2 regions of the Arenibacter sp. S6351L genome follow, and region 2 is predicted to be linked to the other one. Evidence: riboswitches for the same ligand, from Rfam matches in the RefSeq annotation. Region 2 holds a riboswitch; the other holds the start of a gene.
The links. A riboswitch is a leader RNA that binds a small molecule or an ion and turns the genes downstream of it on or off. The one in region 2 is predicted to bind thiamine pyrophosphate.
Positions count from the first base shown of each region.

Region 1: it holds a riboswitch for thiamine pyrophosphate, as region 2 does, so the genes downstream of both, pnuC (nicotinamide riboside transporter PnuC) here and MWU82_RS07665 (TonB-dependent receptor) in region 2, are expected to answer to the same signal.

Region 1 is NZ_JALKBB010000018.1:8,223-16,219, reverse strand. Features, by position in the region: gene MWU82_RS14730 (SDR family oxidoreductase) at 1-1,209, shown strand, start outside; gene MWU82_RS14725 (hypothetical protein) at 1,323-1,754, shown strand; gene MWU82_RS14720 (TIGR03643 family protein) at 1,751-2,023, shown strand; gene folE (GTP cyclohydrolase I FolE) at 2,078-2,776, shown strand; gene MWU82_RS14710 (hypothetical protein) at 2,781-3,011, shown strand; gene MWU82_RS14705 (SDR family oxidoreductase) at 3,026-3,709, shown strand; gene MWU82_RS14700 (glutathione peroxidase) at 3,713-4,255, shown strand; gene MWU82_RS14695 (Lacal_2735 family protein) at 4,258-4,428, shown strand; gene MWU82_RS14690 (acyl-CoA dehydrogenase) at 4,525-5,541, opposite strand; gene pnuC (nicotinamide riboside transporter PnuC) at 5,510-6,112, opposite strand; TPP riboswitch at 6,172-6,283, opposite strand; gene MWU82_RS14680 (DMT family transporter) at 6,423-7,292, opposite strand; gene MWU82_RS14675 (DinB family protein) at 7,875-7,997, shown strand, end outside.
Region 2 is NZ_JALKBB010000007.1:41,574-49,570, reverse strand. Features, by position in the region: gene MWU82_RS07675 (PmoA family protein) at 1-27, shown strand, start outside; gene MWU82_RS07670 (Gfo/Idh/MocA family oxidoreductase) at 76-1,452, shown strand; gene MWU82_RS07665 (TonB-dependent receptor) at 1,585-3,756, opposite strand; TPP riboswitch at 3,864-3,958, opposite strand; gene MWU82_RS07660 (ATP-binding protein) at 4,084-6,555, shown strand; gene MWU82_RS07655 (sigma-54 dependent transcriptional regulator) at 6,530-7,888, opposite strand.

The sequences.
Region 1 (7,997 bases), on a different contig from region 2:
CTAATACACTCCATGTCTAACTCTTCCAACAATTTTGAGCGCTTGGAAGCAGCTTGTGCAGCCAATTTCAAAGCCTATTTTTCCACTACCAACCTAAAGCAGGTTATCTATTTAAGTGGCATTACAAACGAAGAGCAACTTTCCAAACATTTACAGTCCAGAAAAAATGTGGAAGAAATTTTAGCCTCGGATTCCTATGGACTTACCGTTTTTAAGGCAGGTATCATTGTTGGATCGGGAAGTTCTTCCTTTGAGATTATTAGAGATCTAGTAGAAAAACTCCCCGTAATGGTAGCGCCAAAATGGCTTAATACCAAAACACAGCCCTTGGCGGTAAGGGATGTATTGGCCTTTTTATCACGGGCAAAGGGAAGGGAAGAGCTTTATAACACCTCATTTGACATTTTTGGGCCGGAAATATTGACCTATAAACAAATGCTCTTGGAGTTTGCGAAAATAAGGGGGTTAAAGCGTTATATTCTAACTGTACCGGTCATGACACCAAAACTTTCTTCGTATTGGCTGTATTTTGTAACCTCGACCTCCTACAAGTTGGCAACAACATTAGTGGATAGCATGGGCGTCCAGATTGTTGGGAAACCCAGCAATATCAATCAACTCCTGGATGTAGACCCTATAACTTATAAAGAGGCCGTGCAATTGGCTTTTGAAAAAATTGAGCAAAACAGCATTGTATCCAGTTGGAAGGATTCCATGATTAGCAGCGGCCGCTTAAAGAATAACCTGCACAAATACATCAATGTTCCCACATACGGATGCTTCAAAGATTATAAAGAACGTAAAGTCAACAATGAGCAAGCTACTATCAACAAAATCTGGTCTATTGGTGGTACAACCGGATGGTACTACGGAAATTCACTCTGGAAAATAAGAGGATATCTAGATAAATTGGCAGGGGGTATTGGACTACGTAGGGGAAGAACCCATGTTTCCGAATTGGATGCCGGTGATGCCTTGGACTTTTGGCGCGTTATTTTCAGTGACAAAAAAGAAAAAAAACTTTTGTTATATGCCGAGATGAAACTTCCGGGAGAGGCATGGCTCGAATTTAAAATTGAAAAAGGACTTCTAAAACAAACAGCAACCTTCAGGCCCAGGGGACTCGCTGGCCGTTTATATTGGTACAGCGTGTATCCCTTCCATGGCATTATTTTCAATGGCTTGATCAATAAACTGGTTTCCAAATAGTATTTTCTATAACCATAGCCTATACCATCATAGGAAAATAGAATCCAAAACTGTTTAACTTATTTTAAAAACTCTTAAACATTATGTAACTTTGAGAAGAGTTCAGAAGAAAGATGATTATAGATACCACACATAGAAATAACGATACTTCCCTACTTATAAACGATCTGGTTGGGAAACCTTTCAGCTTTATAAAAACCATTAAAATGAAAGGTACGGTTTCTAAAAAAATGGTCATAGAGGAATCCAGTGAAAATATGAAAGATTATCTCAACAGTATTTTTGATGCTACTTATGCCAATATAGAATTGCGCCCCCTGGGAATACTAGTGGGAATAATTAAAGGATTTACCAATTTCACTTGGGTAATTCCATATTATCAATTGGTAATATATAAAGGTGACTTTAGCAGTCTATATGCCCAAGGACGATTTATCAGGTTCAGAAAGGATGAAAGCTTTGATAATAGTAAACCTTTTCTACATAAGTTGATAAAACTAAAAGCGAGATATGAATCTAAATATGATTTTTTAAATTTTAAATGAATTTAGGCGAAAAAGATATTGACCGTATTATTGAAATGGCATGGGAAGACAGAACCCCATTTGAAGCCATTACCTATCAGTTCTCTATGCCCGAACAAGAAGTCATTAAGCTTATGCGCCGGGAAATGAGACCAAGTAGTTTTAAAATGTGGCGCCAACGTGTACAAGGACGTGCCACCAAGCACCAAAAATTAAGGACTTTTGAACAAGGGCGCTTTAAATGTTCTCGACAAAAACAGATTTCAAATAACTCAATTTCAAAACGATAACGTTGCTTTGACTTATAGTATGAGTACATAAGTACAGCACATAAAAAAGATTTTATGAACATAGAAACCTTAACTACAAATAATAAGAATGGCCATAAATTAAATGGATTTAGCCATGGGGAAATTGGTGACGACCATCTATATACAGGTTTGGAAACCCCAATGAAACCGGATGCCTTTAAACTGTCGGACTCCGAGAAAAAACAGCGTATTGCCGTATTATATGAGGAAATTATGGACGTAATGGGATTGGATCTTACAGACGATTCCCTGAAAGGTACTCCAGAGCGAGTTGCCAAGATGTACATCGATGAGATTTTCTCTGGATTAAATCCGGCAAACAAGCCAAAAATAGCATTATTCGACAATAAATATCAGTACAATCAAATGTTGGTGGAAAAGAATATTTCCTTCTATTCCAACTGCGAACATCATTTTGTACCGATAATAGGGAAAGCCCATGTAGCTTATATCTCCTCGGGGAAAGTAATAGGTTTGTCCAAGTTGAATAGAATTGTACAGTACTACGCAAAACGGCCACAGGTACAGGAACGCCTTACCAATCAAATCGCAGAAGATTTGAAAGATATTTTGGGCACTGACGACGTTGCGGTAATTATAGATGCCAAACACCTGTGTGTGTCTTCAAGGGGCATTAAAGATGAAACATCCGCAACCGTAACCTCCTATTACGGAGGAAAATTTAATACTCCATCAAAAATAGCAGAATTACAAAACTACATTAAACACTAAAATTATGGACCTCATCAACGAAGCATTGGAATTTGAGCAAAGGAAATTAAGATCACTTTCAACAAGCGACAGAATTGAAATTTCAAGAAAGGCAAAAGAACTGATCTTGGGCTTGAATGAAATTTATAAAAGTAAGAAGGATGATAAGATTATGGATATCATGAAGCGTTTAACCGCTATAAAACGTAAAGTAGAAAAAAGGTTAAAGGGCAAACATTTGGTTACCAATATCTAAGACCATTAAAAAAAATGAAGACAATAGTCATTGTAGGAGGCAGTAAAGGAATAGGTAAGGCTATTGTAGGTAATATGGTGGATTCCCATAAAGTAATCAACCTTAGTAGGTCGGCGCCCGAATATACCCACGCCAACCTAACACATTATAATGTTGATATTCTTAGTGACGATTTACCGGAAATTACGGCCATGGATGCCTTGGTATACTGTCCCGGAAGTATTAATTTAAAACCTTTTGCACGTTTAAGTTTAGAGGACTTTAGGGAAGATTATGAAATCAATGTTATTGGGGCCGTAAAGGCCATGCAAAAGTATTTGGATGTGCTCAAAAAGGCTGATCGCCCCTCTATTTTACTTTTTAGCACTGTGGCCTCCAAATTAGGAATGCCCTACCACGCCAGTATTGCTGCAGCCAAATCCGGCGTGGAAGGTTTGGTAAAATCCCTTGGTGCGGAATTGGCACCCAACATACGTATTAATGCCATTGCACCAACTGTTACGGATACCCAATTGGCTTCGAAACTTCTGCGCAATGAGAAGATGATCGAAAATATTAAAGAGCGTCATCCCTTAAAGAATTTCCTAAACCCCAAGGAAGTAGCGGAAATGGCCGAATTTCTATTGTCTGAAAAAGCATCTTCGATCTCAGGTCAAATATTTGAAATGGACTATGGAATTGTAACGTTTAAAATATAATGTATGAATCCTCTCAAAACATTTGCCGCAACCTTATTCACTAGTTCCAAACCCAAGGAAAAGATGGATTTGCAATCTATATATGATATCAAAATAAATAGCTTAAGTGGCAGCCCCATTTATTTGAAAGACTTTGAGGGCACGCATATCCTATTTGTAAATGTGGCTTCAAAATGTGGCTTTACCCCCCAATACAAGCAATTACAGGAACTACAAGATTCTTATAAAAACAATTTAGTAGTTATTGGATTGCCCTGTAATCAATTTGGAGGCCAAGAACCGGGCACCGCTGCCGAAATTGAGACATTTTGTGAAGTAAATTATGGGGTAAAATTCCTAATAACCGAAAAAATCGATGTTAAAGGAAAAAACCAACATCCTTTATACAGTTGGCTTACAAACAAAGCTGTAAATGGCCTTAAAAATTCTTCTGTAAAATGGAATTTTCAAAAATATCTCGTGGACGAAAGAGGTAGTTTGGTGGATTATTTTTTTTCCAACACCAATCCCATGAGTTCTAAAATTACTCAACACTTAAAAAATTAGTCATGTTCGGAATATTCAAAAACAAATCCAAGGAAGAAAAGCTTCAAGAAAAATACAACGGACTTATGAAGGAGTGGCACACACTTTCCAGCATCAACCGGTCTGAAAGCGACAAAAAATATGTAGAAGCTCAGGAAACCTTGGAGGAACTCGTGGCTTTACAAAAGAATTAGGCAAAACATTTATATTACTAATGGGATTAGTTCTAAAATAATATTCAAAATCACACAAAACCCTTGAAACATGAATATTCGTTACAACTAGTTCAGCTACTTTGTAAAAATGTGGTGTTGGGTGGCCGTAAAATAATCACAGAAAATTTGGTTTAACTTATGGCCCTTTGTACTCGCCTTCACACCCAAACTTGGGAAGATTTCTATTATATTCCTAGAAATTCCTTTCACGGATATTACAGCCACATTGTGTATGCCTTCCAAATAACCCTCCTCAAAATCTCTTTTTTCAATAATCCTTTTCTCAATTTCACTGGCGTATAGGAATATTTTACGATCGGACTCTAGAATAATATTTTCCAAAACGTTCAACTTCCCTTTATCTATATCCGCACGGGCTTCTTCCAATAAATGTTCGGCTATACCAATATAATTTATCCAAAGTGTTAAATCGGCAAAAAGAGCAAAGGGAATTTTAAAAATAGGGTGAGGCAGATAGCGATCATTATAGCTGAAACTACAGCTCTTATGGGCCATATAACCTTTAACGGCAAAAGAATGGGTGGCGGTAGCTTGAAGGCCCATGGTATTCCAGTCTTCAATTATCTGCACCGCATCTTTCGGAATCACAAATGACCGTACCCTTGGCGACCCGTCATCATTACGTAATTGGATACCATTCTCCAAAATTTCCGCATTCAATGTAAAATGTGTGAGGTAGGGAGCGCCAGTGGCATAGCGCCATTTTCCAGAAATTCTGTATTGGTCATCAACCATTTCAGCCGTACCAAAAACCCCTCCGCTTCCTCCCAAACAAGGGGAGACTCCTGCCTTCATAAAAATTTCCTGGGCCTTGGACGGCTGTAAGTTACCTATGAAATAATTGGCTCCGCTACATAGGGTGATGGTCCATCCCAAGCTGGCATCAATCTTGGCCAATGCCCTAAGCCTGGACAGTCCCTCTGTTAGGGATAGTTCCAAACCTCCATAAGTTTTAGGAACCCATATGTTCCATAGGTTTTCATTGTTGATCCAATCCAAAACATCTTGTGGAAATACATCAACTCCCCAATTTAGTCTTCTAAGCTTGTGCAGGTTGTCCACTTGTGTCATCTATAATTAATTTTCTCCATTTAAAATATCCCGACGTCCCCACTATAAACAAGAAAATGGTCAAGCCCGCATAAATATAAAGTTCTTTGTACAAGAGCAAGGGAATTGAAATAATATTACTAATATTTAAGTAGATCCAGTTCTCCATCTTTCTTTTTGCCATGAGCCACATTCCGGCCCAGGCAAAGGCACTTACAGCCGCATCCCAGATAGGGACATCCGAATTGGTATAAAACCTTAACCAATAGACCATCAGAGCAAAACAGGCAATCACAATCCCAACCGCCTTTATTTGTTCTGTTTTTTCCGAGTAAGTAATAGGGGTTTCTTCTTTTTGCCTACCATACTTCCAATAAAGCCAACCGTAGATACTCATGAACAAATAGTATAGATGTAGTACAATATCCGCATACAGTTTAGTTTGGTATAGTACCCAAATGCCAATTAGTATGGAAACAATTCCAAATAAATAGTTGTGGATATTATTATTCCTTGCCAAAAGCACTTGCGCTACTCCAAGGACTGTTCCCAATGCCTGCAACCATGTAAGGTGTGTAAAAAAATTCTCCATCGATTCCCTAACTTTATTTATGAAATGGGAAGATGAAGAAAGTACCGACTTGCAGTGGTGCAACATCGAACTAAAATCCCTACGCCGGCATTATCCGGATCAGGTTCGGAGCCAAAACTCCTGGGTATCATCTCAGCCCACCCTTAATGGCAAGCACCCCATTTCAAAAACAAAGCTAAAACTTATTTGCGATTTGTAGTCTATTTTTAGATATGTATTTAAAAAAGAAGACTCATAAGCTAGATAATCCCATTTGTAAGTGAAAGTATAACTATATACTTCTATCATCAAGGTTGCGAAACGCGGATATTTAATCCTTCTTCACCAAAGTATTCAACACCAAAGCCGAAATGATCATAAATAGCCCTATGAAACTATAAATAGTATACGCCTCACTGAACCATAAAACACCAATGGAAATTGTAAAAATCACTTCAATATATTTTAATGGGGCAACAAGGTTTGTTTTTGCAATTTGAAATGCCTTGGTCATATATAATTGCCCCATGAAACCAAAGACACCCAACAGGATTAAAAATACCCATTCGTAACCCATGGGCCGTACCCAAACGGCAATAGCCAAAAGTCCGCCTATAACGGTTCCTACAAACATAAAATAATTTACTACAACTGCAGGATGATCTGAAACTCCAATTTTTCTAATAACCACGTAGACCATTCCACTAAAAACAGAAGCAGTTAAAATTAAAGTTAGTCCTGTGGTATTAATGTTGCCGTCAAATCCTTTTAAAACCAATACCCCTGCAAAGGCCGTAAGAAAGAAAACCCACTGAATATTTTTCAACTTTTCCCTTAACAGGAAAACCGCAAAAATAGCGGCAAAAATAGGGGCTATATAGCGTAATGAAACTGCTGTACCTACATTTAAGTATTTTAGAGAAAGAAAGAACAGACTCATAGCCGTTAAGCCGAGCCCAGCCCTTAACAACATTAATCTTCGTTTGTTACCAAATATTGGAATCCCTTTGACCAAAATAAAAGTGGTAGCCAATACGAACGAACCAAAACATCTAAAAAATACAATTTGGAATGTTGGGATACGGGCCAAATATTTTACGGAAACATTCATCAAGGCAAATGAAAAGGTGCTGATGACCATAAAAAGTACCGCCTTTTTAAAATCCAATCCGGAAGATTTACTCCATTTAATAGGTAACAAAATAGCGTTGTTGATTTGCCAAAGCCAATATTCATGGGCTTAAAAGTGCTAAGGTATAAAAACACGGGCCATAGTTGGCGTAAGAATGGTACGAATTGCCCATATTTAATAATTCCTGTTTTGTGATGTCCTCCGCACAAGTACCCGGTTACAATGCACATTGGAAACAAAAAAACTCAGTTATACCCATCAAAAAAATTGTGTTCCATAATTAAGAGCACCGTAAAAAGAAAAGATATTTCAATCACAAGTTTTTATAAAGTATGGTTAGGCTACCTATTAATTAATTTCTTCGGGAATTTTAGAATTGTAGTCTTCAGTCCATAAATTTTGCTGCCAAACAAAACCACAGATAGCCGACTTGATTATTTCTGTGTTTTCCGGGTACTCTCAAAATCCTGAAGATTACCTTTTATTATATTTTCTTTTACTAATTTAGTTCTATCCATTTGCAAATATTAAGAAGGAATCCCTTAAAAGAGATGTCAGCACCTTAGTAATATCACGATTAAAATAAGGTTTTGGAAACACAAAAAATATAGGTTCGAAAATCAAATCGTTTATATGTTTAATTATTGTCCAATGAAACCCTTTGTCCAGGAGCTATTTCAATACACCAACCATCAAAATAATGCTATTATTTCGGCAATAACCGAAAATCATAGCCAAATTTCCGCAAAAACCATTAAGCTTATCAGCCATATT
Region 2 (7,997 bases):
GAGTTCGCCAATTTTTCAAAGCAGTAAACATTATTCCAAATAACTTATTAATACAGAATTTATTAAAACATAATTATGGACAACAGAAGAGACTTTATTAAAAAAACTACCCTTGCCAGTACCGGCGTTGTTGTTGGTGCATCTGCCTTTTCCGCAAAATCTTACGGGAACATTATGGGTGCCAATGACCGCGTGGTCCTCGGATCTATTGGTGTCAGGGGTCGTGGAAGTAATTTGTTGGAAAATTTTTCCGAGATGTACAATGATGGAGTACGAATTAAAACCGTTTGTGATGTTGACTCTGCTGTTTTGGGCGACAATGTAAAAATGGCTACCAAAAACCAAAAAGGTAACAAACCAGGTACCGAGGAAGATATGCGCCGTGTTTTTGAGGACAAGGAAATAGACGCTGTAGTAGTAGCAGTTCCCAATCATTGGCATGCACTGGCCACCATCTGGGCCTGCCAGGCCGGAAAACATGTGTATGTTGAAAAACCTAGTTCCCATAATGTATGGGAAGGAAGAAAAATGGTAGAGGCCGCACGAAAATATAATCGGGTTGTCCAAGTAGGTTTCCAAAACAGATCCATAAGCAATGTAATGCAGGCCATGGATTTCTTGCATCGTGGGGGTATTGGAGAGGTATTTTTATCCAGAGGCACCTGTTTTAAGCCTAGGGATTCCTTTGGGATTTCTCCAGACAGTGTTTCACCATCAACCTTGAACTACGATCTTTGGCTGGGTCCGGCAACCTATAGGCCTTATAATGAAAAAAAGGGACACTATAATTGGCATTGGCACTGGGACACCGGCAATGGCGACACAGGCAACCAAGGGCCACATCAATTTGATATAGCCCGATGGGGTCTTAATAAAAAGATACATCCGGTTAAGGTGCAGTCTATGGGAGGTATTTTTGGATTTACACCCCAGGAATGTTCACAAGAAACACCAAACACCCAAACTTCGGTATTTGAATATGAGGATGGAAAAATATTGGAATTTGAAACCCGTGGCAGGTATACCAACCATGAGGCCAATTTAGGCATTAAGATTGGGAATATGTTTTACGGAACAGAAGGATGGATGGAAGTAAACGGCTCTACCTGGAAAGCATACAGAGGCAAGGAAACAGAACCTTTTGCAGGTTCTGAAATGGCCGGAAGCGCTGCCGTTGGTGGCGACACCTCATTTTTGACCGCCCCTGACAGCAAGGGACATTATGGAAACTTTATAGACGGGGTTCGCTCAGGAAACCACCATGATTTAAATTGCGATATTGAGACAGGTCATATGTCCACCGTACTGCCATTGATAGCAAATATTGCGTTGAGGGTCGGGGAAACCTTAAAATTTAATGGGGAGTTCGAAAAATTCATAAACAATGAAGAAGCTGACCTTTTGCTTACCAGAAAGTACAGATATCCCTATATAGTGCCGGAGAAAGTATAATCTTCTAACCGAAGAATTAGTTCTCCTAAACTGCACAGTTTTAATATTAGGAATATAAAAACAAACCCCTATGTTGGCCTAATGAGCCAACATAGGGGTTTTTAAGTTACAGAATAAAACGGTAACGCGTACTTAAAAACTTATGGATGCCCCAAGTAGGAAATTGATCCCTGCCTGCGGATAGTAACCGGCCCCTTCATAGGTGGTAACGGTCCCAGGCACTGAATAATCGTCATCAAAAGTATAAAAGTATCCATTGGACACATATACGGCATCAAATATATTATTGACCAATCCTGATAAAACTATGCTCTTTACAAAACCGTTGGTATTGATTTCATACTGCACATTAAAATCGGTTTGCGAATACGAATCCAACTTAGATCCTTCAGAATCTATATTACCCATATATTGTTCTCCAACAAACTTGGTCAACAAGCTAAATTGAACATTTTCCTTAGGCTGATAAGTTAAAACGTTTCCAACGATAATATCTGGCGAAAAGGAAATATGGGTATCTCCAAGTTCTTGCAGTTCACCATCCCGTTGAAACACAAAATCCCTGTTTCTGTTTCTGCTCAATGCCACATTGGGCCGTATTTTAAATTGATTCCCCAAGGCTATGGTAGCATCCACTTCCAAACCTAAGCGGTAACTGTCCCCAACATTGGCACGCAAAGGAGCTCCAACATCATTTAATTCACCAGTGAGCACCAATTGGTCCTTATACCCCATAAAGTACACATTGGTATTCAACTGTACATCTGGAGTAATATAGCGCCATCCCAACTCATAATCGTTTAACTTTTCAGGCTTGGGGCTACCACTTTCATAATCATTTCTGTTAGGTTCACGATTGGCCCTGGCATAAGAGAGGTAAAAATTATTATTCATGTTCAGATCATAGGTAATCCCAAGCTTGGGGTTGAAAAAATTAAAGGTATCATCAACAAGTCCTGTGTCTTCGCCATTAGCCTTATACCCTATGGTCCTAAACTGTAGATCTCCATAAGCACTCCATTGGTCGCTAAACTTATAATTGGCCTTGGCAAAAAGATTTAGGTCCGTTTTGGTGGAACTGTCATCATAATATCTGTCTTCATAATCTTTATTGTTGGAAAAACGCGCCCAAATAATTTCCCCAAAATGGCTTCCTTCATATTTGTTCCAACCTCCTCCAAGAATTAAATTTAAACTCTCTTTATCATAATTGGCAGAAAACGTGGTTCCGTAAAAATCATTGACCAGCCAGCGTCTTCTTATTAGATCGGTCTTATCCACTTCTTCCCCATCAACCATTATTGGCTCAATGCCATAGGTACTAAAGTCATCGTCTTCCTTATACTGTTCAAAAAACCCTCTTCCTTTCGTAAAATGGAATGCCAGATTGGTATTCCAATTATTGGCAATTTGTTCGTTCCAATGCAATTGAAAATGATTTTGCCTATAATTATCCACTTCGTTGTCATAAAACTGGGTATTTCCATTTTCATCGGTATAGATTCCCGCGGAATTGAAAGTCCTGTCAGATGCCAAAGTTTCGGCATCTATACCGTTCCAAGCCTGATAGGTAATTTCATGACCCCCGAACAATAATGCCTTGACCAATGTATTGTCGTCAACATATGACCCTTGCAAAAAGTAGGAATCCAATTCTGAAGAAGCCCTATCAATGTAACCGTCAGAGGTTATTCTAGACAAACGTCCGGCAATCTCTACATGATCGTTTAATAAGCCGGTACTAAATTTTAGATTATTTCTAAGTGTGCCAAAACTGCCTATGGAAGACGAAATCTGACCAAAGGCCTCATTGGAAACGGCATCGGTCAACAAATTTAAACTTGCTCCAAAGGCTCCTGACCCATTTGTTGATGTTCCTACCCCACGTTGCAATTGCAAACTTTCCGTGGAAGAGGCGAAGTCGGGCATGTTTACCCAAAACGAACCATGCGATTCGGCATCGTTGTAGGGAATCCCATTAATGGTAACATTAACCCGTGTACCATCACTACCACGAACTCTAATACCTGTGTAACCAACACCTGCCCCGGCATCGGAAGTGGTAACCACAGCTGGCATAAAATTCATTAGGATAGGAATATCCTGTCCTAAATTTCTGGGTTTGATCTGTTCTTTGGTGAGGTTGGTAAAGGTTACCGGAGATTGCTTGGTAACCCTAACGGCAGATACCAATACCTCATCCAAGGCAATTTCTTTTCCTTCCAAAGAATCTTTGGGTTTCTCTTGGCCAATCGCCAAAAGCGTAGTCGCTACGATAGCGACCGTTGTGAACATAGTTTTCATCCGTAATACATTTGTTACGAATAAAAGGGGCTATTATTCTTGTTAAAAATTGATTTTTGTTTTTTCCGATTACAAAATTGTATCGAAAATAAAACGTTGGAAATTCCAAAACGCGATTTTCGCATCCCTTGGCAGCATTACCTGCCCAGGTTCCTTGGGTATAATCTCAGCCTGACCTAACAAGCACCCCTTTGAGACGGGCGCAAATTTACGTACGGCCAATCTAATTTCATAATAAAAAGAGATAAATAATTAACTATAATTTATAGACCAATGGGCCTTGAAATACGTAAATTAGAATAACAGCCGTAAAAACTGGAATTATTAATGAATAAAACAAAGAACAAATTCACCTTTAAAATTATGTTCAGCTATCTTATGCTTGGGATATTGACCCTAGTTGTGGCCTATTTTATATTTTCAGAAATAAAGGTATTTGTATCTACGGACGCGGCAACGGAAAACGATGCCAAATTACTAAAAACAGGCTCCCTACTTACAGAACTATATGAAGCGGAAAGTCTTTCCAAGCTGGCACTCCAAAAAAAGACTCCAAAAAGTTTTACGGCCTATGCCCAAAAGATAGATTCCATCTTTATCACCATAGACTCCCTTAAACTACTTACGGTCAATGACTACCAAAAGGAAATGTTGGACAGCGTACAGGGGCTTCTTAAAAAAAAGGTTTTCAACAGCAATGAACTTCTTCGATTGAAAAGAAAAAGCGAAGCCAACAATTCTATAGACAATGCCCTAAAGGAATTTAGCAAAATTGAGGAGTCTCTTGGAAAAATTACGCCGGAAAGCCTTAATCCCAATTATTTGGACCTACCTCCTGATGCGCAGAATACCATAAAAAAATGGGCCGAATACCTTAGCGAAAACGTCCCAAAAGACACCAGCAACATTCCCGTTTCACAACGGGTAGATTCGGTCTTAACGGTATCCAAATCACTTTTGGCCGAGGCCAAACAGAGCAATACCAAAGCCCTACGCTCGGTAGCGCAGAAAGAATTGCAATTAAGTAGGGCCGATCTGGAAATTTCACAACAGCTGCGAAGTATTATTTCTGCCTTTGAACAGGAAGTAATAACAAAATCCTATAATGACAACCTAAAAAAGCAAACTGCCCTAAAACGAAGCCTACGTGTGGCCGGTTTTGCCAGCTTGCTGGGCATAGCGATTGTGGGTCTCTTTACTTTTTTGATTACCAAAGATTATTGGAAGGTACAACTGTACAGACAGCAGCTGGAGAAAGAAAAGAAATTTTCCGAATCCCTTTTAAAAAGTCGGGAACAATTAATCTCTACTGTTAGCCATGACCTGCGCACCCCCCTAAATACAATAACCGGTTATTCCGAACTAATGGAAAACACTGGGCTCACAGGCAAACAGGTATCCTATTTAAAAAATGTAAAATCCGCTTCAAAATATGTGGATAGCCTTGTAAACGATCTATTGGATTTTTCCAAATTGGAGGCAGGAAAAATCAAGATAGACCAAACGGCATTTATTCTTTCCGATCTTATCAGGGAAACTGCCGAAAACCTCAAGGAAATACATTTAACAAAACCCATAGAACTCCAGCTAAAAATAGACAGGCAATTGGATAATCCCGTTTTGGGAGATCCATTTAGGATAAGACAAATTTTGACCAACCTAATGGGCAATGCCTATAAATTCACCAATGAAGGTTTCATAAAAGTTGAAGCCAAGGTAATAAGCGAGGCAAACGGAAACTACATAACCTTAATTGAGGTCACAGATTCTGGTATAGGCATTAAAAAAGAAAAACAAGAGCACATTTTTAAAGAGTTCACCCAGGCGGAGGACCATACGGATAAAAAATATGGTGGTTATGGACTAGGCCTTACCATTTCCAAGAAACTCACCGAACTCTTGGGTGGAAAAATTAGTCTCCGTAGCGAGGAAAATAAAGGAAGTACATTTTCAGTTGAAATTCCTCTCGAGATATCAAAAAAACCTTTGAATTCTCCCAAGAAAATTGAAATCAATCCAAAAGTTGAGTTGTCCCTCCTTATCATAGATGATGATCCTGCCATGCTAAAACTATTAAAGGAAGTCTGTGATCATTTGGGATTCTCTGCCCATACCTACAATAATTTTTATGAAGTTTCAAAAACAGGAATACTTAAGTACAACATGGTCCTGACCGATATTCAAATGCCGAATATCACCGGTTTTGAAGTGTTGAGCAATCTACAAAACGGCACATATTCACATTATGCCGGGCAACCCATAGTAGCCATGACCGGGCGAAAGGATTTAAAAAGAGAGCAGTATATTGAAGCAGGTTTTTCAGATATCCTGCAGAAACCTTTTACCAAAGATATGTTCCTGGAAGTATTGACCAACTTGTTCCCCCAGGCAGTTCATAAAGAAACTGAAACTAAAATGAAACCTATTATCGCCTCTGGCTCCAACTTATTCCACTTGGGGGTTATCTCCTCTTTTCTAGGGGATGATGAGGAGGGTATCGCCGAAGTTTTACAGACCTTTATTACCGACACCAAAACCAATATGGAAAGATTGAAAAAGGCTGTAGATGACTTGGACATTAAGAAAGTGAATGTTGTGTCTCATAGGATGCTACCCATGTTCCGTCAATTAAATAGTACGGAAATAGTTCCTATTCTAGAACAAATGGAGATTTTGGAAATTGACCAATGGGAACCAAAGGTTTTAAAACAAACTTACAGGGACCTCCAAAATAAGTCTACTGTTTTGATCCTGGCCATTAAATCGTATTTGGCTACAAGTCCAAATTATAGTGATTAATTTTATTGTAAAGCGTTTTCCTTGTGATCTGCAGCAATTTGGCCGCTTTGGACTTATTAAAATTTGATTGTTTTAAGGCCTTTACTATTTGTTCCTTCTCATAATCGGCCTTGGAAAAGTTATCGACTTTAACATTGCTTTCCTTACTCCGATATACTTCTTTGGGCAAGGCCCCTTTCTCCACCTTATCCCCGCTGGTCAACAAAACTGCCCTTTTAATCACATTCTGTAATTCCCGTAGATTTCCCGGCCAGTGATACTGCTTAAATATATCCTCCACATCCTCCGAAAAACCTTCTACTTTTTTTCCTAGGGAGCGGTTGGCTTTTCGCAAAAAGAAATCAGCAAAAAGTGGCAGGTCTTCAAAGCGTTCCTCCAAGGACGGAATTTCCACAGAAAATTCGTTGATCCTATGAAAAAGATCTTCCCTAAAACTACCATTTTCAACGGCCTCAGTAAGGTCTTCGTTAGTGGCCGTTACAATTCGGATATCTACCTCTATCTCCTTATTGCTGCCTACTCTTTTAATTTTTCTTTCCTGTAAGGCCCTTAACAACTGTATCTGATTTTCATAAGAAAGGTTCCCTATTTCGTCTAAAAATAAGGTACCGCCATTTGCAGCTTCAAAATGCCCCTTCTTATCCTCCACTGCTCCCGTAAAACTACCTTTAACATGCCCAAAAAATTCACTGGTTGCTATTTCTTTGGGGATGGCTCCGCAATCTACAGCCACAAAACTGTGTTCTTTACGCTTACTATTATCGTGTATTGCCCTTGCAGTTACCTCTTTCCCTGTCCCACTTTCGCCGGTAATTAAAACGGACATGTCCGTTGGGGCCACCAGCTTAATATACTCGTGTAATTTTTTGGAAGCCTCACTTATTCCAATAACGACCCTATTGTCCTGGGGCTCAACTACCGTATTTTCAAACTCATGGCTTTCCTTTTGCTCACTATCCAATTGCCGCTTGTTCTCCTGGTTTAAGGCACTTTTGATCTGCATTAAAATTTCCTCAGGAGTAAAAGGTTTGGAAATATAGTCATAGGCACCTTTTTTCATGGCTTCCACGGCAGAACCTACTTCAGCATAACCGGTCATCACAATAACCTGTGTCTTTGGATTTACCCCCTTGATATCGGATAACAATTGCAGCCCATCATAATTGGGGAGACGCAAATCTGTCAATACTAGATTATAGGTGGTTGCCTTGAATTTGGTCTTGGCATCCTGGGCTGTAAAACTAACGTCGACATCGTATCCGTTTCTAATCAAAAACTTTTGGAGCATTTGACAAAAAGCGGCGTCATCTTCAATGATAAGGAGTTTGGGCATACCTTTCTATTACAATTTACTATGGATAGTAAAAATACCATAAGAAAGTTAGTTGCCTTTAAAAATTTTCATAAAAAAAGAGGGGGATTGTATAAAACAATCCCCCTCT